3 regions of the Arthrobacter sp. D1-29 genome follow, and region 1 is predicted to be linked to each of the others. Evidence: riboswitches for the same ligand, from Rfam matches in the RefSeq annotation. Region 1 holds a riboswitch; each other region holds the start of a gene.

Region 1 (7,522 bases):
CAGCCCAGACCACCATGCAGAACGGGCACAGGATGTGGATTTCATACAAGGCCTGGAACCACAGCCACACCACAAACGCAAAGCCCAGCGTCACGCCCGCCTGGAGTCCCAGCCAGTACCAGCGGGCAAAATTGGCGCCAGCCAGCAGGGCCATGCCCGTGGTGATGATGACCGCGAATGCCACGATGCCAATGAACATGTTGGGGAACCCGAACACGGAGCTTTGCGGCGTCTGCATTACCTGACCGCACGAGATCCAAGGGTTAACGTCGCAGACGGTGGTGTGGTTCGGATCCTTGAGTACCTCAAGCTTTTCCAGCACAAGGATGCCCGAAGCCAGCCAGCCGATGGCCCCGGTGATGACCAAAAGCCAGCCAAAGGGCCGGTTCCGCGCCATGCGCGGTACGCCGGCGTCCGTGATGGGTTCCGGCGCGGACACCGGGGCTGCGGCCGGGCTGCCGGCGCCCCTGGCAGGGGAGATACTGGGCATGGTTCGTTGCGTCCTTTGCATCGGGTGCTCCTTGCCCTGATTGTAACGCCGGCGGCTGGAGACGGGACTCAGCCTGCGGAACCAGCCACTCACCGGATGCGGTTGCCTCCGCCGTGTTCCAGCCGGTGTGTGAGAGAATGAACGTGGCTGGAGACCGACCCACATTCGGACTCCGGTCCGGTGGCTTGTTCCCAAGACCGCCAATGATGAGCAGGGCAGGCATCGGATTCTCTGATCCGGCTTCCCGCAATTCCATTGGTCGGCACCTGGTTGTGGCGTGTAGAACAACGGGTTTTCAGAACACAGCCGACGGCTCCCACGGGCTGCCGCACCCCACTGCCGGTGCGAACCTGGGAGTATCCACTTGACTTCTGTCAATGCCTGCGGGTTTTGACAATATGTGCCCCAATGGGTGCCGGATGTGGCGGTACGTCAGGGGCAGGAGTGTTGCCACATATGGAAAATGAACAAGTACTAGCCGTTAACGACAATGCAGCTGTTAGCGACCACCCGGGAGCGCCGGAAGCCCCCAAGAAAGCCCCCAGGACCCGCCGGAAAGCAGCCCCGGCAGCAAGTGACGCCGGGGAGACCGCAGGGGCGGATGCATCCGCTGCGGACGCCCCGCCTGCGGATGCCCCGGTCGCAGATGCCCCAGTCGCAGAGGCCCCTGTTGCAGACGCCCCGGAAGCCAAGGCGCCTGTCCGCCGCACACGCGCCCGCAAGAAGGCTGACACAGCAGAGCCACTGCCGGCCTTCGCTGTAGAAGAGGCCGGCACCGTCGTGGATGATCAGCCTGCCGCCGCCCAGCCTGAGCCGGAAGCTGCCGCTGCTGGTCCCGACGCCGAGGCCGAGGCGAAGCCTGTGCGCCGCCGCCGTGTTGCCACCCGCAAGATGTCTGCCGCCGAGCCAATGTCCGCAGCCGAGCCAATGTCCGCAGCCGAGCCACTGTCCGCCCCGGTGGCCGGGCCCGCTGCCGCGGAAGTGGAAACGCCCGCCGGTCAGGAAGGGACTGCTGTGGAGGCTGCTGCCCCCACGGCCACAGAGCCTGAAGCCGCACCGGCACCTGAAGCGGCACAGGCACCCGAGCCGGCGCCTGTTGCCAAAGCCGAGGAAGCAGCACCGGCTGAACCAGCCAGCCCCTTTGGATCGCTTTTCCTGGAGCCGTCGCCCACCTCAGTGCTGTTCCAGGCCCCCGACCTGAGCACGGTGGCCCGCCAGGCGCCTCCCGCTCCGGCCGCAGCTGTGGAAGAAGCAGAGGATGACGACACCGAGGACGGCTCCGGCGACGACGCCGGTGTCCGCGGCAGGCGCCGCAGCCGTGGCCGCCGCGGGCGGAGCCGCACCGGCGGCCGTGATCTTGAGGGTGATAGCGCCGAAGGCGGCCAGGACAGCGCCGCGGACGACGCCGATGAGGAGTCTGCCGGTCAGGCTGAAGAGGGCGTGACCTCCCGCCGTCGACGCCGCCGCCGCCGGGGCGAGCAGGACCTTGAACTTACCGGGGGCGGCGATGATGACCCGCCCAACACCGTGACCCGTGTCCGTGCCCCGCGCGCCGTCACCGAGCCGATAGTCAACAACCGGGTGACCAGCGTCAAGGGCTCCACGAGGCTGGAAGCCAAGAAGCAGCGCCGCCGGGAGTCCCGCGACACGGGCCGCCGCCGCACCGTCATCACCGAGGCCGAGTTCCTTGCCCGCCGCGAGTCGGTGGACCGGCAGATGATCGTCCGCCAGCGCGACGACAGAATCCAGATCGCAGTCCTGGAGGACGGCGTCCTGGCTGAGCACTTCGTCTCCAAGACCCAGCAGGATTCCCTGATCGGCAACGTCTACCTGGGCAAGGTCCAGAACGTCCTGCCGTCCATGGAAGCAGCCTTCGTTGACATCGGACGAGGCCGCAACGCCGTGCTCTACGCCGGCGAAGTGAACTGGGAGGCCGTCAACCTCGAAGGCAAGCAGCGCCGCATCGAGAATGCGCTGAAATCCGGAGATACGGTCCTGGTCCAGGTCACCAAGGACCCCGTGGGCCACAAGGGTGCACGCCTGACCAGCCAAATTTCCCTTCCGGGCCGCTACCTCGTGTACGTGCCCGGCGGTTCCATGACCGGAATCTCACGCAAGCTGCCCGACGTCGAACGTAACCGCCTCAAGCGCATCCTGAAGGACCGGCTCCCGGAGCACGCCGGCGTTATTGTCCGCACAGCGGCCGAGGGCGCTTCCGAGGAGGAGCTTACCCACGACATCAACCGGCTGCGGGCGCAGTGGGAGGGCATCGAAGGCCAATCCACGTCCACCAAGATCCTCGCCCCGGAACTGCTGTACGGCGAACCGGACCTCACCATCAAGGTGGTCCGCGACGTCTTCAATGAGGATTTCTCCAAGCTGATCGTCTCCGGCGAGGAGGCATGGGACACCATTGAGGCCTACGTCACGTATGTTGCGCCTGACCTGGTGGCCCGGCTGGAAAAGTGGACCAAGGATCAGGACATCTTCGCGGCCTGGCGGATCGATGAGCAGATTCACAAGGCCCTGGACCGCAAGGTGTTCCTGCCGTCCGGCGGCTCCCTCGTGATCGACCGCACCGAAGCCATGACAGTGGTGGACGTCAACACCGGCAAGTTCACCGGCAGCGGCGGAAACCTTGAGGAAACCGTCACCAAGAACAACCTGGAAGCGGCCGAGGAAGTTGTCCGCCAGCTCAGGCTCCGCGACATCGGTGGCATCATCGTCATCGACTTCATCGACATGGTGCTGGAGTCCAACAGGGACCTGGTGCTGCGCCGGATGGTGGAGTGCCTGGGCCGCGACCGTACCAAGCACCAGGTGGCTGAGGTCACCTCGCTGGGCCTTGTCCAGATGACCCGCAAGCGGATGGGAACCGGGCTTCTCGAAGTCTTCGGAGAGCAGTGCGAGGTCTGCGCCGGCCGCGGCATCGTCACCCACGATGATCCCGTGGAGCACCGCCGGGCCAACATCGTTGCCGCCGAGCACCACGTGCAGCGCTCTGACACCCGCCCGGACGCCCATCGCCAGGAGCGGACAGACAGCCAGCGGACGGACAGCCAGCGGACAGAAAGCCAGCCGGGCGCACGCACCGACCGCAAACGGCGCCGCGGACGGGGAGGCCAGCCGCTGGACGTCGCTCCGGCTGCGCCCATCCAGATCCACACGGTCCACCCCGACCCCAGCGACGCCGAGCGCCATGCCAAGGCTGAGGCCACCAGGGCAGCCCTTGCCAACATTGCGGCCGCAGCACACGCCGCGCACCTGCACGACGAGGAGGCGGCTCAGGCTGCCGCCCGCGGAGTCCAGGCCCCGGCTTCCCCGGAAGCAGAGCAGGCCACGCCTGCTGCAGTGCCCGAACGGCACCAGCCTGACACGTCCGGCCGTCCAGCGGCCGTGCTGACATTCGGCGGTGAGCAGGTGGTGCTGCCGTTTGTGGAGCACGTGGAGGACCAGGCACAGAAGCCTGCACTGACGCTGGACCGCCTCGCTGAGGCATTCGCCCACCTTGGCGAGCCGGCTCCTGCAGAGGAACGCCCGCAGGTTGCCCTTCCGCAGGCGGAGCCAGGACGTGTCCAGCCGGAGCAGGCTGGGCGAGAGCAGGCCGGACGTGAGCAGATCCAAGCAGGACGTCCTGCCCGCCAGCCGGAGCCCGCGGTGGAGGAAAAGGACTACTCCGACCACACGGCTGAGCAGTCGCGCTCCCGCCGCCCGCGCCGTAACAGGAGTGCCAGCCGGGCCCAGGGTGCTGCCAACGCCACCTCGGTGGAACACCACGAAGGTACGCACGCAGCGCCGGAAGGTCACTCGCATTCGGCCAAGGCCCCGGAGCCTGCGACGGTTGCCAAGGGTGACCGGTCGGCCGGAGCCGAGGCTCCGATCATCCTGGGCGTAGGAGTGCCGGCGTCCGAACTCTAACAGCGGAACCCTAACAGCGGAGCCACGCTGTCGGGATGCCCGGCTGGGCCGTGATTAGTCACGGCCCAGCCGGGCATTCGCCTTTTAAGGCACTCGCCTTTAACTGGGAAGCGCCTCCAACCGGTACCTGCCGTTGTGCCTATCAACGGCGGAACAGCGCCGGCCGCAGCCAAAGCGTCACCTTTAACAGGGATGCCGCCCAGAACGCTACGCTGGGTGACTGACACGGGGTGCCGCGCAGAAGGCCGGCTGAGATCCACACCCGTTGAACCTGTCCGGCTAGCACCGGCGAAGGGATGTCTTCTTTGTCGTCAACATCAGTCCTGCCTCCAGCAGCGCCCGCATCAGCAACAACACCAACATCAACGCAATCCACACTGACGCAGCCAAAAGCGGCCGGCGTCCTGCGGGACGTCCCACGCGTCCTGTCCATCGCCGGTTCCGATCCCTCCGGCGGCGCCGGCATCCAGGCCGACCTGAAAAGCATTGCGGCCCACGGGGGCTACGGCATGGCTGCCATCACCGCCCTCACGGTCCAAAACACGCAGGGTGTCCGTGCCGTGCATGTACCGCCGGCCTCGTTTCTGGCCTGGCAGCTGGATGCCATCAGTGACGACATCACCGTCGATGCCGTCAAGATCGGCATGCTCGGTGATGCTGACGTGATGGCGGCGGTGCGTAACTGGCTGGAGAAGGTGCGCCCCGCCGTCGTCGTCCTGGATCCTGTAATGGTGGCCACCAGCGGGGACCGGCTGCTCGCCGAGTCGGCTGAGGCAGCGCTTCAGGGGCTCTTGCCACTGGCGGACCTGATCACCCCCAACCTGGCGGAACTGGCGATTCTACTTGGCGAGCCGCAGGCGGGCAGCTGGCCCGAGGCGCTGGAGCAGGGCCGCAGGCTGGCGGCCGCGACGGGTGCCACGGTCCTCGTCAAGGGCGGCCATCTCGACGGCGGCGATTGCCCGGACGCCCTGGTCAACACCGGGGGAGTGCTCTCCGAGGACGTGGTAGTAGTGCCAGGCGCAAGGATCCGCACCCGCAACAGCCACGGCACCGGCTGCTCGCTGTCCTCGGCAATGGCCACCACGCAGGCACGGCTGGGCGATTGGGAAGCCTCCCTGCGCCAGGTCAAGCCCTGGCTTGCCGCCGCGCTGCAGGCTTCCGCCGGGCTCGAGGTGGGATCGGGCAACGGCCCCATCCATCATTTCCATCATCTCCAGCCAGCACAGCCGGGGACGTCGGACGCCGGATGGACACCACTGGCGGCGGCGGACTTCGCTGACGTCCTCTGGGCAGCAGCGGCGCCGGACCTTGAGGCCATCTACGGACTGGAGTTCATCCGGGACCTTGCAGACGGCAGCCTGGCCGAAAAGCACTTCGCCTACTATCTCGCACAGGACGCCACGTACCTGAACGGCTATTCCCGGGTGCTCGCCCGGGCCAGTGCCCTGGCCCCCACCGAGGCGGAGCAGCTGTTCTGGGCCAGGTCTGCCCAGCAGTGCCTGGAGGTTGAATCGGAGTTGCACCGCAGCTGGCTCAGCACCAGGACCACGGACACGGTTCTGGGCCCCGTCACCAAGTCCTATGTCGACCATCTGCTGGCCGCCTCTGCTTCTGGCAGTTATGCGGTGCTGGTGGCGGCAGTCCTTCCGTGCTTCTGGTTGTATGCCGAGGTGGGCAAAACGCTTCACGCGGAGTTCGTGGCAGCGGGCGAACCGGCTGCCCACCCGTACGCCGCCTGGCTGCGGACCTACGCCGACGAAGACTTTGCCGCCGCCACCCGGCAGGCAATAGCCATGACGGACGACGCCGGGCGGCGGGGATCGGAGGATGAGCGCGCAGCGATGATCCTGGCATTCCGGCAATCCTGCCGTTTCGAGGTCGAATTCTTCGACGCGCCGCGGCTGCATGCCTGATCGCCTGCAGGCGCCGCAGCCGGTACGATAGTCGGGCACGGTTCCGGATGTCGGTGTGCCGCCCACCTTGTGGTGCCTATCACAGACAACCCGCCGGAACCAGCCTCATTTGCGGCCGAAGGCAAAATTAGCGTATTCTAGATCTTCGGTGCTTACGCCAACACTTGGGTTATGACCCTGGAAGCAGCCCGCTTGGACAACGAGCGGATCTTGCAACCGGGATAGCTCACGGGTTCCTTTGCGAATCCACGGCGTTGAGGCACAGCGGGAGCCAGCCAGATATGGACCCAGGTTCCGCACGCAAATTTAGTAATAAACGTCGAGAGAAGTGAGTTCCCAAGTGGTGTACGCGATTGTCCGCGCAGGCGGCCGCCAAGAGAAGGTTTCCGTTGGAGACTTCGTTACCCTGAACCGCGTCACCGGTGGAGCCGGCAGCACCATTCAGCTGCCCGCACTGCTCCTGGTGGACGGCGACAAGATCACGTCCGCCGCTGCGGACTTGGCCAAGGTAACTGTTACGGCTGAGATCCTCCAGGACCTTCGTGGTCCTAAGATCGTCATCCAGAAGTTCAAGAACAAGACCGGTTACAAGAAGCGCCAGGGTCACCGTCAGGAACTGACCAAGGTCAAGATCACTGGCATCAAGTAACTAGCGTTACTGTTCAGGTTTTCAGCAGATTCCCCAGAATTTAGAGGCAGGCATTTCAAATGGCACATAAAAAAGGCGCGAGCTCCACTCGCAACGGTCGTGACTCCAACGCCCAGTACCTTGGCGTCAAGCGCTTCGGTGGCCAGGTAGTTTCGGCAGGCGAAATCATCGTCCGCCAGCGCGGCACCCACTTCCACCCGGGCGCCGGCGTAGGCCGTGGCGGCGACGACACCCTGTTCGCACTGACCCCGGGCGCTGTCGAATTCGGCACCCGCCGCGGTCGCCGCGTAGTCAACATCGTTGCTGCTGCAGCTGCAGAGTAACATCCAGTTCTGAAGCGGTGGAGCGGGCCATTCTTGGTCCGCTCCACTGTGCTTTTAACCGCATTACAATCATCTTGTCGCCTCCGGGCGTCCAGGAAACAGCACTGAGGAGATCCACGTGGCGAGCTTTGTAGACCGGGTAGTACTGCACGTATCCGGCGGTACCGGCGGTCACGGCTGTGTCTCCGTCCACCGTGAAAAGTTCAAGCCCCTGGGCGGACCCGACGGC
Region 2 (7,522 bases), 1.7 Mb from region 1:
AGCCCGCCGTGGCCCTCTACGTGAACACCGCCAATCCGGCGCTTGCGGGCTCCTGGTGGCCGTTCAACAACGACTATCCTGAGGGTTCGGCTGTCCGGAACCCCTACGGCGCATGCGAGAGTGGGAAGGTTTCCGAGGCCTGCTCCTATATGTACGGTTACGCCAAGGCCTATGACGACGCGTACATCCGCGGCATCGATGATCCTGCGTCCTACCGGTGGTGGCTGGACGTGGAAACCGAAAACAGCTGGTCCACCAACCGGGCTGCCAACCGGGCCGTCCTGGAGGGAATGACAGATTTCTTCCGCAGCATTGGCGCGGAGGTGGGGATCTACTCCAGCAACGTGCAGTGGAACCAGATTGTTGGTCCAGTCAGCAGCTCCAGCAGCCTGTACTCCCTGCCCAGCTGGCTGGCCGGAGCCAGCACGGAACGCGGAGCAAAGGCCAATTGCTCCCGGCCCCCGCTTACGGCCGGCGGCAAAGTCACCCTGGCCCAATTCGTGTACGGCGGCTACGACTACAACTATTCCTGCAGCTGAGGCAGGCCTGCCATTCGGTTGCGGCCCCGTTAGTCCAGGCTAGCGCCAGACGAAGCTCCAGGTCCCGAATGCCGCCGCCGCCAGCACAGCGCCCGCGGCAATGAGAAGTCCGCCCAGCAGCACCCAGACATCCAGCAGGGAGTAGGTGGATTCGCGGGCCCAGGTCCGCTGGGCACCGCCAAAACCGCGGGCTTCCATGGTGACCGCCAGCCGGGAAGCGCGCCGGATTGCCTGCACCAGCAGGCCAAAACTCTGGCCCAATGTGGCGCGCAGCCTTTCGAGGGGACTTCCCTGCGAGCCGACTCCGCGCGCACGCCGGGCCATGCCAATGGTCTGCCATTCCTCCGCCATGAGCCCCACGAGGCGCATGGCGGCAAGCGTGCCCAGGACGAAACGGTGCGGCAGCTTCGCCTTCTGCGCCAGCGCATCAGCGAGGTCCGTCGGGTCTGTGCAGGTCATCAGCAGGATGGCCGGCAGCGCAATGGCCAGGCCGCGCAGCATAAATCCGATCCCCAGCTGCAGGGAACCCTCGCTGATGGACCAAATCCCGACGTCGAGCAGTACGGCACCGCTGTCAGCTGCCATGATCGATGTGCTCCAGCCGCCAACGGCCGCGGCGAGAATCAGGGGCCAGGCCCGCTGCCACAGGATACGCAGCGTGAGGCCGGCAAGTGGAAAGAGCGCAAGCTCCGCCACCAGCGCCGTGGTGGCAGACACCCAGTCGATGGACAGTGCCAGCACGAGGGTAATCAGGAACACGGCCGCGAATTTCGCCAGCGGATTGGCACGGGTCAGGAGAGCGTGGTTGCCGCGGAGGTTCAGGGCTGTCCTCATGCGGCACCCGCTTCCAGCCGGGCGTCTCCTTGGGAGGCGGGGCCAAGCTGCAATTCAGTGCCGCCCAGGACCGCGCTGAACTCCTGGTCATGGGTCACGGAGACAACCGCCGTTCCCGCGTCCAGCAGCTCGGAAAGGAAGGAGGCCAGCTCAGCCCAGGTGTTGGCGTCCTGGCCGAAGGTTGGCTCGTCCAGCACCAGGACCTTGGGGTGGGCTGCCAGCACCGTGGCCACGGAGAGGCGCCGCTTTTCACCGCCGGAAAGGGTGTAAGGGTTGGCCTCGACGAGGTGGGTCAGGCGCAGCCGTTGGATCAGGTCGTCGACGCGCTCCTCGCCGTGTCCCAGATGGCGGGGACCAAACATCAACTCGTCAAGGACGCGCCCGGTGACGAACTGGTGCTCGGGCTCCTGGAACACGGTGCCCACCCGGGAAATCAGCTGGTTGGCCTTCCATCGGAAAGGATCGATACCCGCGCCGCGGCTCAGGTCCACGGTTGCCGAAACTTTTCCGCGGACCGGCGCCAACAGCCCCGCGAGTGTGAGCGCGAAGGTGGATTTCCCGGAGCCGTTGGGGCCGGTCACCGTCAGCGCGCGCCCCTCGCGGACCTGCGCGGAAATCCCCTCCTGCACCGGCACAGGCGCAATGGTCGTGAAGCCGCGGCGGCGGGGCCGTTCGCGGGACACTGCCAGTTCCTCGGCGGCCAGCAGAAGTCCGCCCGAACCCGGCGAACTGCGGGCCCGGGTGGCAGGGACGTAGCCCGGCACCCAGACGCCGGCGCCGGCCAGCATGTCCCGGGCATCTGCAAGCACCTGGTCCGGAGGGCCGTCAAGCAGGACTGCAGACGCCGAGTCAGAGCCCGGCTGCAGCACCACAATCCTGTCCACCAGGTCTTTCCAGACGGAGACGCGGTGCTCCACCACCACCAGTGTGGCGCCGGTCTTATCCAGGCAGCGGCCCACGGCGTCGCGGACCTCCAGCACCCCGTTAGGATCCAGGTTAGCCGTCGGTTCATCCAGCAGGATCAGCCCTGGCCGCATGGCCAGAATGCCGGCCAGCGCGAGGCGCTGCTTCTGCCCGCCGGACAGGGCCGACGTCGGGTGGTCCAGCGGCAGCCCGCCGGCACCCTGTCCGGCGGCAGCCTGTCCGGCAGCACTCTGTCCGGCAGAACCCTGTCCGCCTGAATTCTGCCTGGAGCCGGCGCTGCGGAGCCCCACGTCCTCAAGTGCTTCATTGACCCGCCGCCAGATCTCTTCCCGGGGCACTGCCAGGTTCTCGGCACCAAAGGCGACGTCGTCACCAAGCCGCGAGAGCACCACCTGCGTTTCCGGATCCTGCTGCATAAGCCCGGCCCGGCCTCGCCGCTCCCGCGGAGCCGAACCGTCAATGAGCAGCGAACCGGTTTCGTCGGCGTCGTCCTCTTCATCCCCCAGCACACCGGCAAGGGCGTGCAGGAGTGTGGATTTCCCCGCTCCTGAGGGGCCCAGGAGCAGCACCCGCTCGCCCGGGCCGATCTCCAGATCGAGTCCCCGGACGGCGGGTGTGGAGCGGCCGGCATGCCGCCAGCCCCAGCCCCGGGCGGAAACTGAAGCGGGCCGCGCAGCAGAAGCGCCGGCGTCGGGAGGTGTCATCAGTTGAAGACGCGCTCCGAAGCGGCCTTGCGGGAAGCGAAGGAGCTGAGGACGCCGGTCTTGGCCAGGCCGCGGGTGGCGATCCAGGACAGGGCGCCGGCGATGATGGCACCGGAGAGAGTGCAGAACAGGATGTAGGCCAGCTTGTCACCGGCCTCATAGGCGATGTTCCAGCCCCACGGCATAAAGGAGTCGTTGAGGCCGCAGAAGAGCCCGGCAGCGGCACCGGCCAGCAGCGCAGCGATGAGGTTGAACTTCTGGTGCAGGAACGACTTGAACTTGAAATTGCCGTAGACCAGCAGGAAGAACACCAGTTCGGCGCCCAGGCCCTGCAGGAGTCCGGAGATCAGCACGGTGGCGCCGTACTGCGATCCCATGATGAGCTCGCCCGTGGCGGCCACGGTTTCGCAGAAGATGGCAGCGCCCGGCTTGCGGATTATCAGCATGCCCAGTACCGCCGGGATCATCCAGCCGCCGGCGATCAGGCCGGTCAGCGGCGGGTAGACGGCGTTCATGGGGGCGGAGACGATTCCGGCGCCCTGGGACCAGGCCCAGAAGATCACGCCGCCGGCGATGGCGATGAGGGCGGCCACCACGATGTCCACCACACGCCAGGAGTTGCCGGTCTTCTTGATTGTTGCAGTTGTCATAATGGTCCTCCTGAGGAACAGGAGGGGAAAGTGCACCCCGGCGCGCGGCATCGGCCGCCCTGCCGGACACTTCGAGAACTCGACTCCCTTGCGCCGGTACTAACCGGATCAGGTTCGAGGGTCTGCGGCTGTCCGCACTCTCAGCGCCCACCTGCGGTTCCCTGGCAAAGCCAGTGATGCCCGACGGCGGCGCTCCCCTGTCGTAAATAAATCTGCCCTTGTGGGCGTGGTCCAGTTTACACCGCGAGAGGGGTAGATTGTGGGCCATGACTGCCGAACCCTCCCCTGTGACGACGTTTGATCCGGACTCTGCCGTGAGCCAGCCGGAAGGGTCGCTTGAAGCCTTGATTGCCCGGATCGAGGCAGAGATCAGCGAGCTGCAGTTCCCGCATTTCACCAAGGACGATGCCCTCAACCTCGGACTGCTCCTGGTGGAACTGGGCAAAGGCCGTCGGTTGCCCATTGCCATCGATATCACCAAGGGTGAGCAGGTCCTTTTCCACGTGGCCCTGGACGGGGCCACACCTGATAACGAACATTGGATCCGGGCGAAGCAGCGCACGGCCGCCCGCTATGAGATGCCGTCCCTGCTGGTGGGGCTCCGCGGACGGCGGGGCGGCGGCCGGGTGGAGGACGAGGGCTGGTTCGACGAGTCCCGGTACGCCCCGCACGGCGGCTCCTTCCCGCTGTACGTGGCGGGTGTGGGCGCGGTAGCCACGGTCACAGTGTCCGGGTTGCCCCAGCAGCAGGACCACGACCTGGTGGTCGAGGCGCTGCGGGAAATCCTGGCGTCGATGCAGGCGAGGTAGCTTCGGGGCACTTCCGGATTCCTAATATCATTCATGCCGGCGCCACTCCAACGAAGATGGCAGCACCAACAACGAACGTCATACGGCGACGCATGAATCCCCCTTCAGTGTCCGTGCCAACAGCCTGGCGGCAGGCACATACGGGGCTGCGTCCTGAAGGGCGTGGCATCAAGCCGCGCCCCCAGGATCGAGGCGGCCTTTGTCAGACCCCTCCTCCATACTCTCCATAGGATCGCGAACACCTGTCAACGACGTAAAACCGCAGGCCACGGGCAGGACGCATTGGAACGTAATACGAATATATGTTCTAGGATTCCTCTATGGGATCCTGAGCAAACGGGAATTGGGAGAGTGCATAAGCCGTGACAGTTACAGCTGATGAAACAGCCGTGGACATCGCCGTTGATGTCAGGTTCAACCTTGCAGGCAAGCCCCTGGCCGTGCGGTACCAAGGCGATGTCTGGCCGGTGGCAGGCACGCCCACGCAGTGGTTTGGTGGCAGCGATAGCCCCGAAAAGGTCGAGTACTGGCGTGCCCAAGTGTGTCTCGGATCAAGCTCTGCCGTCCGCATTTTCACCCTGCGCCGCGAACACCTTTCCAGGCAGTGGTTCCTGGAGTCCATAGCCGAGAGCTGTTAGGCCCCGGTGAGATCCGGCTGGCCGCCAATTAGCGACCAGACGTGGGCCGCGATCAGAACGGAATTCACCCTGCCTTCCCTGGACCAGGTCCAGCGCAGGCTCTCTGAGCTCATGGAGGATCCCGAACCCGTGATGCAGCAGCTGGTCCGCGTTTTCATTGGGGAGGGCACTTACTGCCCGGGATTCCAGTTCCTCGCCGGCGGCCTTGTCCACCCCACTGTCCTGGACCTTTTTCAGCGAGCCATGGCCTTGAAGATTCCCCACAATCACTTCACCCTATGGATGGTCTCCCCTTCGCCCGCCCTCGCAGGGGCCCGCCCCGTTGAGCTTCTGGAAACCCGGCCTCCGGCCTTGTTCAGGGCGCTGGAAGCGTTAGGCCGGAAGTAGGCGCAGCTCTCGGTCGCGAATAGCGAAAGCGTGATTACAAAAGGGTGCGTGATCTACCGAATATCGATAGACTTTCATTGTTACTCGATATTGAAGGAGATCCCGATGGGAAAACTGACCATCCTCGTGCTGCGCATTGTCCTCGCCGTGGCGCTCGCCGGCTCGCTGTTCGTGCAGGTAAGGATGGTGCCGCTGCTGGCCGTTGACCTGGAGGAGGCCGGAGCGGATTTGGTCGGCGTTCGGATTCCACTCCTCGCCATTGTGGTGCTGGGCATCATGACCGTCCAGGTCACCCTTGTTTGCGTGTGGCGCCTGCTGACCATGGTGCGGCGGGGGACAGTGTTCTCCCATGGTGCTTTCCGCTACGTCGACATCATTTTTGGAGCCGTCGCGGCGGCATCCGTCCTGGTGTTCGGGATTGCCGTCCTTCTCGCCCCGGGGGACGCGGCGCCGGGCATCGTTCTGCTGATCTGCGGGGCCTCCCTGCTGATTGCGGGCGCGGCCCTCATCGTCCTGGTGCTCCGCACTCTGCTCGCCCAGGCGGTGGCCCGGGACGTGGAGGCACAGCACCTGCGGACAGAGCTGGACGAGGTCATCTGATGCCCATCATCGTGGATATTGATGTGATGCTCGCTAAACGCAAAATGTCCGTTGGTGTGCTGGCGGAACGGGTTGGGATCACGCCCGCCAACTTAGCGGTGCTCAAGAACGGCCGGGCCAAGGCAGTGCGCTTTACAACTCTGGAGGCACTGTGCGAGGTTCTCTCCTGCCAGCCCGGAGACCTGCTCCGCTGGGAGCCCGATGACCAGCGGCAGCCGGCAGACCAGCTTGTCAGCGGGCAATGACCCTGGATTCAACGGAGTAACCCTGAAGACCCGCGACGGCGGCAACCGCCCGGGCGATCTTGGCCCCTCCCTGGGAGGAGGGTTCGATAGGGTTCGCGTAGTCGCCATCCTCGTTGCAGATCAGGCGAAGGTCTATCAGGGACATGCCCCGCGAGAATGCCGCGCGGCTGATGCAGTCGTTGAAAAACGCCAGGGCGGTCTTGATGATCCGGTGCTGCGCAGTGGAGGCAGGAGTGTCGTAGATCGTGCACAAGGCAACGGGGATCCCAGTGGCCGAAACGGCTTCAGCCATCAGGTCGTAGTCCGCGGCAAACTGTTCCTGGGCGCTGCTGAAAAGGTTCAGGGCTTCCGCGACGGAGCTGGCCGGCGATTCGAGCAGGTACGCAAAGCCAAGTGCATCGTTGCCGCCGGCGCTGACCACCAGGTGGGTGGCATCGCGGGGCAGCGAAGCAAGCTGTTGCAGGACCCCGGAAATCACATCCCCGTCCACGGCCAGCAGTGTGGCATTCCAGCCGGGTGGAAGCTCAGCGCGGACCTGGGCGATGACGTCGGGACCGCCGTCGACGTATGCCTTGTTGTCCAGGATCGAGTCACCGAGCAGAACGACGTGTCCGGCCGAAGCCTGAGGTTTCGCAGCAGCCATGTGTCTGAGCGCCTCGATTTCTGTCTCTCAGCGGCACCATTGCCGGGAAGGGTTTTTCCCAAGATAACCCGTTTTCACTGCCCGATCGTGCCCACGCTGAGAGCGAACCGCCGCGTGATCCGGGAGCCTCCGGCTCAGCGGACGCTAGGCTAGTGGCAGTCCCTTTTCCGCCCGCAAGGAGTCTGCAGAATGAACCTCTTCATCAAGCTGATTGGCACCGCCGTTAGCCTCGGCGCCGGACTGGTCGGCACCAAGGTGGTCAACGCCGTTTGGGAAAAATCCACCGGCAGGAAGGCGCCCACGGGCAGGGACGAAGATACTCCGACCAGCCTTCGTTCGGCCCTGACGTTTGCGCTCATCTCCGCCTCGGTCAGCACCATCATCCAGGTGCTCGCCAACCGCGGCACCCAGCGCGCCATCACCCGTTTCGCGAAGAGCCAGGACATCGTCTAACACCCCCACACCCCCTGGAGTTTTTGTCCATTTGTGGCGACTTTTCCAGTGGTGAAGTCGCCATAAATGGACAAAAACTCCTAGTCCCGGGAGGGG
Region 3 (7,522 bases), 480 kb from region 1:
GAGGTGCCGTGAATAGCGCTCAACCTCTGCCGGAGTCAAATCGCCTGCGGGCTCCACCAAGGGTTCCAGCGAAACAGACGGAGCATTTGCGGTGAATGTCGAAGCCATACTTCAATGTATGCCCTAGATACCGCCGGGTCATATTACCGCGCAGTAAAGTGGAGGTAACTGCAATGGAAAGTAGGACAACTGTGGTCCCTGAAGCACGGGCTGACCGATCGCCCGGCGCCGAACCGTCCGTCCCGATCCGAAGCGCCGGTCAGCGGTCCGCCAGGCTTCCCCGTGATGAGCGCCGCGCACAGCTCCTGACAGCCGCCCAGGAAGTCTTTGTGGCCAACGGCTACCACGGCGCTGCAATGGACGAGATAGCCGAGACGGCCCACGTCAGCAAACCGGTGCTTTATCAGCACTTTCCGTCGAAACGCGAACTGTACCTGGCGCTCCTGGACAGCCACTTATCGGCCCTGACCGACCTCATGCTGGGAGCCCTCAACTCCACCACGGACAACGACGAACGTGTGCAGGCCGTGATGCGGGCGTACTACCGCTTCATCGCCAGCGATGACCAGGCTCACCGCCTGGTCTTTGAATCGGACCTCATCAACGACCCCGATGTCAGCTCCAGGCTGGAGACTTTCAACAAAACGTTCGCGGACGCCGTGGCCCGAGTCATCGCCGAGGACACCAAACTGCCTCATCTGGAAGCGCAGCTGCTGGGCCGTGGCCTGGCCGGCATGGCCCAGGTGAGTGCCCGTTATTGGCTGGAAACGAACGGAAACCTTGACCTCGACGTCGCCAGTGACCTCATCTACCGTTTAGCTTGGCGCGGAATCTCTCGCTTCCCCAAGGAAACCTAGACTACAAATAAGAGAACACCCTGAAACTTTGATTGGCTGGGAGGCCCCGCTTTGGAAATTAAGATCGGCGTTCAGAACATTGGCCGCGAAATTGTGCTTGAGTCAGCCCAGGATGCTGATGCGGTCGCCAAGGTCGTCGAAGACGCCATCAGCAAGGGCAGCGAGCTTCGCCTCAAGGATGACAAGGGGCGCGTCATCATCGTCCCCGGCAATGCCCTCGGGTATGTGGAGATCGGCGCTGAAGAGTCCCGCCGGGTGGGCTTCGGCCAGTTCTAGCAGCCTGTCCGGCCAAAAAGGCCTTTTAAGGCGCCAGTTAAGGCGCCAGTTGCATTTTTGACGAGGAGATCCATGCTTTCGCTCACCATCGTTGTCCTGGCCACCACGGCCGCAGGCTTTATTGTCTGGGCCAATGACAAGCGCCATGCCAAGTACGGGATGGGGCTGCCCGCCGGGGTTGCCGTTACCGTTGGTGCCCTGAGTTGGATCATCTTCATAACAGCGGGCTTTGGCTACCAGCCGGGCCTGACCTGGATCCCCTGGGTCATGCCCATAGTGCTTGGTACCGCAGCAGCAGCAGCGGCGGCTGTGTACCTCGGCAGGACCCGCGCCCGGTATGACACCGTGCGGCTGACAGCGGCGCTCAAGCTGTAACGGGGGCCCGCGCTGGCATCACCGCCCAGGCCCGATATCAGGCCTGGGCGGTGATGCCGGATATCAGGCCTGGCCTGGAACCTCAGCCGGGATGTCGGGCTGGTAGCCTTCCTCCGTGCACAGGCACAGCCGGTTTCCCTGCATGTCCGTGACTACCACCCATTCGGGTGCGTAGTCACGGTTCATTAAGGCTCCCGTGGCTGCGGTCTTCTCCAGGACTTGTCCCGATTCGGCCTTGCTCCGGTAAACGTCAACGTGGATCCGGCTGCTGTTGGGGGTGGGAGTCTCCTGGAACCACACACTGGGCCCGCGCCCGTAGGGATCAACCAAATCGTTGCCTGGGGTTTTTTTGTAGCCCAGGGCCACCCGCCACACCTCAGAGATTTCTGCTGCGTCCACGGTGTCGATCGCCAGTTCCACCGTCCTGTACAGGCCTGGCTCCGCCGCTGCCCCCACGTTCGTGGCCGCCGTACTCACGGCCGCGGCCGCGGTGGTGTCACGCGCTGTCACGTCTCCACCGGCATCGTGGGACGTGAAGCGGATGAAGACCCTGTTGTAGCGCCAGTCAAGGTCCGGATGATGGTTCTGCTCCTCGGCAAGGCGTCCGACGGCGGCAATCAGCTCTAGTGCGGCGGCCGCCGTCGGCGCTTTGTAGACGGTGACCAGTGCGCCCTGGCAGTACCGCCAGTCCGTGAGCCCTGTAAGGGCCTCATCAACCTGCGCCCTGGTGAGTATGTCTTCCTTGCCGGCCACTGCTGACTCCTAAGCTCGTCCTGTCAGCCCGGCCCCGGCGCTGGCCGCCCCCTGCCGAGGGGAACGACCTAGAGGAACTCTGCCCGGCCTTCCATGGCCGACGACGCCAGGGCGTGCTCACGGCGCGGAATCCTGCCGGCCGCTTTGGCCAGCCTACCGGCGATAACGGCGTGTTTGAAGGCCTCGCCCATCAGCGCGGGGTTCTGCGCCCGTGTCACTGCAGTGGCCAGCAGCACGGCGTCACAGCCCAGCTCCATCGCGAGCGCCGCGTCCGAAGCGGTACCGATGCCGGCGTCCAGCACCACAGGAACCGACGCGCGGGAAACAATCAGCTCGATGTTGTGCGGATTCAGGATCCCCAGGCCGGTGCCGATCGGCGCTCCCAGCGGCATAACGGCTGTAGCTCCCAGGTTCTCGAGGCGCAGTGCCAGCACGGGGTCGTCGTTGGTGTACGCGAACACTTTAAACCCCCGGCTGACGAGCTGCTCCGTGGCGTCCACCAGTTCAACGGCATCAGGGAGGAGGGTCTGTTCGTCGGCAATGACTTCCAGCTTGACCCAGTCCGTCTCCAGGGCCTCGCGGGCCAGTTCGGCGGTCATGACTGCATCGCGCGCAGTGAAGCAGCCAGCCGTGTTGGGCAGGACACGGATGCCGTGGTCCACCAGCAGCTGGAACAGCGATCCCGACTCGGCAGGTGAATAGCGGCGCATCGCGACGGTAGTCAGCTCGGTCCCGGACGCCAGCAGGGCGGCGCCAAGCCCGTCCAGGCTGGGCGCGCCGCCGGTTCCCATGATGAGGCGGGATCCCAGCGCGACGCCGTCGATGATCAGTCTGTCCGCCTGCCCTGGCTCGTTTAGCGTGCTGATGCTGCTGGTTTCGGTCATGGTGTCAGCCTCCCTGGACTGCTGTGACCAGTTCCACGTCGTCACCGTCGGCGAGCGCCGTGACGTACCACTGGCTTCGGGGTACTACTTCGGAATTGTGTGCCACGGCCACGCCGAGCTTCTTGCCGTCAGTCGCCTGGCCGTCAGCTGCCAGCGGCCGGCCGGTGATTTGGCTGACAAGGGTGGTTATGGATGCGCCGTCGGACACGGCGTGATGCAAACCATTGAGGGTGATGTTCATACTGATTCCTTTTCTGGGTCGATGGCAGCTTCTGGGCCGATCGCGGCATCCGCATGAACAGGCGCGGCAACGGAAACGAGCGCGGAAAACCTGGCCGGGCTGAAGGGCAGCCAGCGCGGATCCGGCGTGCCGTCCATCAGGTTCCGGCAGATCACGGCAGCGGCGGGGGCGAGGAGTACGCCGTGACGGAAGAAGCCGGTGGCGATGATCAGCCCGGCAACGTGTTCTGCGCTTCCCGGAACGTTGACCCGGCCCAGCAGCGGAGCATTGTCCGGTGTCGCCGGGCGCGCCCTCGCTGTTATTTCCACAAGCTCCAGCTCTGCCACCGCCGGGACCAGGACCTGGGCATCACGCAGCAGCTGGTACACGCCGCCGGCGGACACAGCGCCATCCCCGGCATCGGACAGGGAATCCTCGCGCTGGGTTGCCCCGATCACCACTGTTCCATCCTGGCGCGGGACGATGTACACGGGCACTCCCCGTACCAGTCCGCGGATGGTGGATGTAACCAGCGGCCGGACATGCGGGGGGACGGCAAGCCTGAGGATGTCTCCGTACACCGGCCGAAGAGGCAGGCGCAGGCCGTGCGGCAGGCCAGACAGGGACGCTGCCTGCAGCCCGTTCGCCACCACGGTTTCGCCGGCCAGCACCTTGCCGCCGTCTGTCAGCAGCACGCCGCTGACCTTGCCGTCCTCCCAGAGGAGCGATGTGGCCCTTTGGGCGACGGCGAACCCTTCGCCGGCACCTTCGACGGCGGTTCCGGAACCTGGCTGGTGTTTAGCCAGGGCAAGCCGCAGGCACGCCAGGAGCTTCCGCGGATCGACCTGGTGGTCGGCGGGGATGTCCAGTGCGCAGGAGATGGCCGGACTAAGGAAGGCCTCCCGGGTCCGCGCCTCCCGGATGGTGAGCGGTTCCACCTGCAGTCCGCTGGCCTGCTGGACCGTCCGGAGGTCCATCAGGGCCCGGCGGTCCGCCGCATCCGCCCCGACGGCGATGGTCGGCGTCGGCAGGTAGCCCGGATCCAGTGCCGCCAGCCGGGCGAGGTCGGCCGCAAAGGCGGGCCACAGAGCTGACGACTCAAGCATCAGCTCCAGGAGGTCCTCCTCCTGGTAGTGCAGTTCGCTTACAGGCGCCAGCATGCCTGCGGCCGCCCAGCTGGCCCCCGCACCGGGGGCATCGTCGATGACCACCACGGACCGGCCGGAGCGCCTCGCTTCCCACGCGATGCCGTGGCCTATGACTCCGCCACCGATCACTGCAACATCTGCACGCAAAACAGCCGCGGCTGCAGTCGGGGCGGGGCCCCGCGCATTCCGGGATGGGGGGATCATGGTTTCCTTCCCTACGCCGGTATTAGCCGGATCAGGTCAAGCGGTCGGCTCTGACGCCCTCTCAGCCCGGCGCTTTATGACAGCTGCCGCGGGCTCCCGCAGTACCAGGCCAGTTTAGAGGAACTACGCTGGTTTCCATGAATACCGCCCTTTCCAACAGCACGGCCTCCAACAGCAGCCCCATCTCCACCGCACCAGACACCGCACCCGCCGCAGACATCACCGGCAGCTTCAGCAGCGCGCGGCTGTACCTGTGCACGGACGCACGCCGGGAGAAGGGCGATTTCGGCGACTTTGTGGATGCGGCCTTTTCCGGCGGCGTGGACATCATCCAGCTTCGCGACAAGTCCATCGAGGCGGCGGAGGAACTGGAACTCCTGGAAGTACTGAAAGCGGCGGCCCGGCGCCACGGCCGGCTGTGGGCAGTCAACGACCGTGCCGACGTCGCCCTGCTCTCCGAAGCCCCCGTTTTCCATGTCGGCCAGAAGGACCTCCCGCTGGCATCCGCACGCCTGCTCCTCGGGGACCGGGTCATAGGCCTGTCCACCCACAGCACCGGGCAGATCGACGCCGCCATCAGCGCTGGGACCGCCGCGAACAAGGCAGTCCCGCGGGCAGGCACCGAAGGCGCCCTTGCGGCCGGGCTTGATTATTTCTGCGTTGGACCCGTCTGGGCCACTCCCACCAAACCCGGCAGGGCCGCCGTCGGCCTGGACCTTGTGTCCTATGCAGCGCGCGCCGTCAGCGAAGCAGGCTCGGTCCCCGGCGCCCAGGCAGTCCCGTGGTTCGCCATCGGCGGCATTGACCTGGGCAACATTGAGCAGGTAGTCGAAGCTGGCGCCAGCAGGGTGGTGGTGGTCCGGGCCATCACCGAGGCCCCGGACCCCGCTGAGGCTGCGGCCGCCATGATTCAGGCATTGCAGGCCGGGGCGTCCTGAGCCCTGCTTCAACCCTGCCGGCTTGGCTGGCGGAGCGTCAGCGCCATGCCCGCCGGCTGGCTACTCCTCCACAACGATGCGGGCGCGTTGAGGGCCCGCTGCGTGCACTCCAGGCCAAAATCGGGCTAACCTGAATTTCGTGTCACATCATCGCCTGGCTCCCAACGTCCACGAGCTGACAAACGCCCTCGCGGAGGCCCTGAGCGCGCTGCGGACCGAGCTGGAATTGCCTGGGCCCTACCCCGAGGAAGCTGTGCGGGACGCGGAGGCGGCAGTGGCGGCACTGGAGCTGCCGGCAGTTGACCTGACCGACGTTGAGTTCCTGACCGTTGACCCGGAGTCGTCCACGGACCTTGACCAGGCACTGTTCATCGAGCGCGCCGGCGATGGCTACCGGGTCCTGTATGCGATTGCCGATGTCCCTGCCTTTGTGATCCCGGGCGGACCCCTGGATGCCGAAACCCGCCGTCGGGGGCAAACGTTCTACGCCCCGGACGGCCGGATTCCGCTGCACCCGGAGATCATCAGCGAACAGGCCGGCAGCCTCCTCGCGGGCCAACTGTGTGCGGCCTTCGTGTGGGACTTCGAGCTCGATGACGCGGCTAACGTGGTTTCGGTGGGTTTGCGCCGGGCCCGGATGCGCAGCCGCGCCAAGCTCAGCTACAAAGGCGCCCAGGCGGAGATCGACGCCGGAACGGCCTCCCCCGTCCTGCGGCTCCTCAAGGAAGTGGGTCTCAAGCGGGTTGAGTTGGAGCGCATGCGCGGCGGAGCGAGCCTGAACATGCCGGAGCAGGAAATCGTGCAGTTGCCCGACGGCGGCTACCGGATTGCCGCTGCGCCGCAGCTTCCCGTGGAGGATTGGAACGCCCAGATTTCCCTCATGACAGGAATGGCCGCCGCCGCTCTGATGCTCGAAGGGAAGGTGGGCATCCTGCGCACCATGGCGGCCCCGGATGAGCGCTCCCTGAACCATTTCAAACTCCAGACGGAAGCGTTGGGAAGGCCCTGGGATGGAGAAATCACCTACGGCGAATTCCTCCGCACCCTGGACCCTATGGAGCCGCGACAGCTTGCAATCCTGCATTCTGCGGGCATGCTCTTCCGCGGCGCCAGCTATACGGCGTTCGACGGCAACGTTCCGGAAGACGCCATCCAGGCCGCCATCGGAGCGGCGTATGCCCACACCACCGCTCCGCTGCGGCGGCTGATCGACCGCTTTGTCCTGGTGATCTGCGAAGCCCTGAGCAACGGAAGGCCTGTGCCGGACTGGGCACGGGAGGCACTGCCGTCCCTGCCGGTCATCATGGCGGGGTCCGACCAGTTGGCTTCGCGGATGGAGCGCATGGCGTTGGACACGGTGGAGGCCGCCCTGCTGGTCAACCACGTCGGCCAGGAATTCGATGCCATTGTGATCTCCGGATCCAAGCCCCGCAACGGCAACGACCGCAACGGCAACGACTCCGCCGGCAACGGTAACGGCCGCAACGGCAACGGAAAGAACGGGAACGGCGCCTCCGGGATCATCCAGATCGCAGAACCCGCTGTGACGGCCCGGTGCGGCGGCGACCTCGAATCGGGCACAAAAGTCAGGGTCCGGCTGATCTCCTCGGACATTGCCAGCAGGGAAGTCCACTTCGAACTGGTGGGGTAAAACTATTACCGCCAAGCCTCCCAGCATCCCCGCTTTGTGCGTGGTGTGAACGCCACGATGGGTGCCAAGGCCAGCATTCGAGTTCCGTACGGCTAGACTGAAGAAGTAGATATGGATGCCCGGTCGTTGATTTCGTTTGATTTTGAATTCAACAAGCCCGCCCCTACGCGATCTTGAGATACACCCGTTGGTCACCAGTGCCAGCATTTAGATAGC

The links. Region 1 has a riboswitch for thiamine pyrophosphate ahead of M1E17_RS14075 (bifunctional hydroxymethylpyrimidine kinase/phosphomethylpyrimidine kinase). Riboswitches for the same ligand answer to the same signal wherever they lie in the genome.
Region 2: another riboswitch for thiamine pyrophosphate. It lies ahead of M1E17_RS21805 (ECF transporter S component); the one in region 1 lies ahead of M1E17_RS14075 (bifunctional hydroxymethylpyrimidine kinase/phosphomethylpyrimidine kinase).
Region 3: another riboswitch for thiamine pyrophosphate. It lies ahead of thiO (glycine oxidase ThiO); the one in region 1 lies ahead of M1E17_RS14075 (bifunctional hydroxymethylpyrimidine kinase/phosphomethylpyrimidine kinase).

The regions. Positions count from the first base shown of each region.
Region 1 covers NZ_CP096383.1:3,114,021-3,121,542, reverse strand. The annotation lists gene M1E17_RS14085 (vitamin K epoxide reductase family protein) at 1-490, opposite strand, end outside; gene M1E17_RS14080 (Rne/Rng family ribonuclease) at 947-4,408, shown strand; TPP riboswitch at 4,625-4,722, shown strand; gene M1E17_RS14075 (bifunctional hydroxymethylpyrimidine kinase/phosphomethylpyrimidine kinase) at 4,705-6,321, shown strand; gene rplU (50S ribosomal protein L21) at 6,662-6,970, shown strand; gene rpmA (50S ribosomal protein L27) at 7,030-7,293, shown strand; gene obgE (GTPase ObgE) at 7,412-7,522, shown strand, end outside.
Region 2 covers NZ_CP096383.1:4,775,862-4,783,383, forward strand. The annotation lists gene M1E17_RS21790 (hypothetical protein) at 1-539, shown strand, start outside; gene M1E17_RS21795 (energy-coupling factor transporter transmembrane component T family protein) at 579-1,373, opposite strand; gene M1E17_RS21800 (ABC transporter ATP-binding protein) at 1,370-3,001, opposite strand; gene M1E17_RS21805 (ECF transporter S component) at 3,001-3,651, opposite strand; TPP riboswitch at 3,719-3,860, opposite strand; gene M1E17_RS21810 (heme-degrading domain-containing protein) at 3,918-4,460, shown strand; gene M1E17_RS21815 (hypothetical protein) at 4,823-5,098, shown strand; gene M1E17_RS21820 (hypothetical protein) at 5,210-5,485, shown strand; gene M1E17_RS21825 (DUF2975 domain-containing protein) at 5,591-6,085, shown strand; gene M1E17_RS21830 (helix-turn-helix domain-containing protein) at 6,085-6,330, shown strand; gene M1E17_RS21835 (GDSL-type esterase/lipase family protein) at 6,317-6,973, opposite strand; gene M1E17_RS21840 (DUF4235 domain-containing protein) at 7,163-7,426, shown strand; gene mnhG (monovalent cation/H(+) antiporter subunit G) at 7,507-7,522, opposite strand, start outside.
Region 3 covers NZ_CP096383.1:3,598,107-3,605,628, forward strand. The annotation lists gene moeB (molybdopterin-synthase adenylyltransferase MoeB) at 1-108, opposite strand, end outside; gene M1E17_RS16150 (TetR/AcrR family transcriptional regulator) at 192-857, shown strand; gene M1E17_RS16155 (DUF3107 domain-containing protein) at 909-1,133, shown strand; gene M1E17_RS16160 (hypothetical protein) at 1,206-1,508, shown strand; gene M1E17_RS16165 (4a-hydroxytetrahydrobiopterin dehydratase) at 1,572-2,261, opposite strand; gene M1E17_RS16170 (thiazole synthase) at 2,330-3,145, opposite strand; gene thiS (sulfur carrier protein ThiS) at 3,150-3,386, opposite strand; gene thiO (glycine oxidase ThiO) at 3,383-4,717, opposite strand; TPP riboswitch at 4,709-4,827, opposite strand; gene thiE (thiamine phosphate synthase) at 4,855-5,655, shown strand; gene M1E17_RS16190 (RNB domain-containing ribonuclease) at 5,795-7,306, shown strand.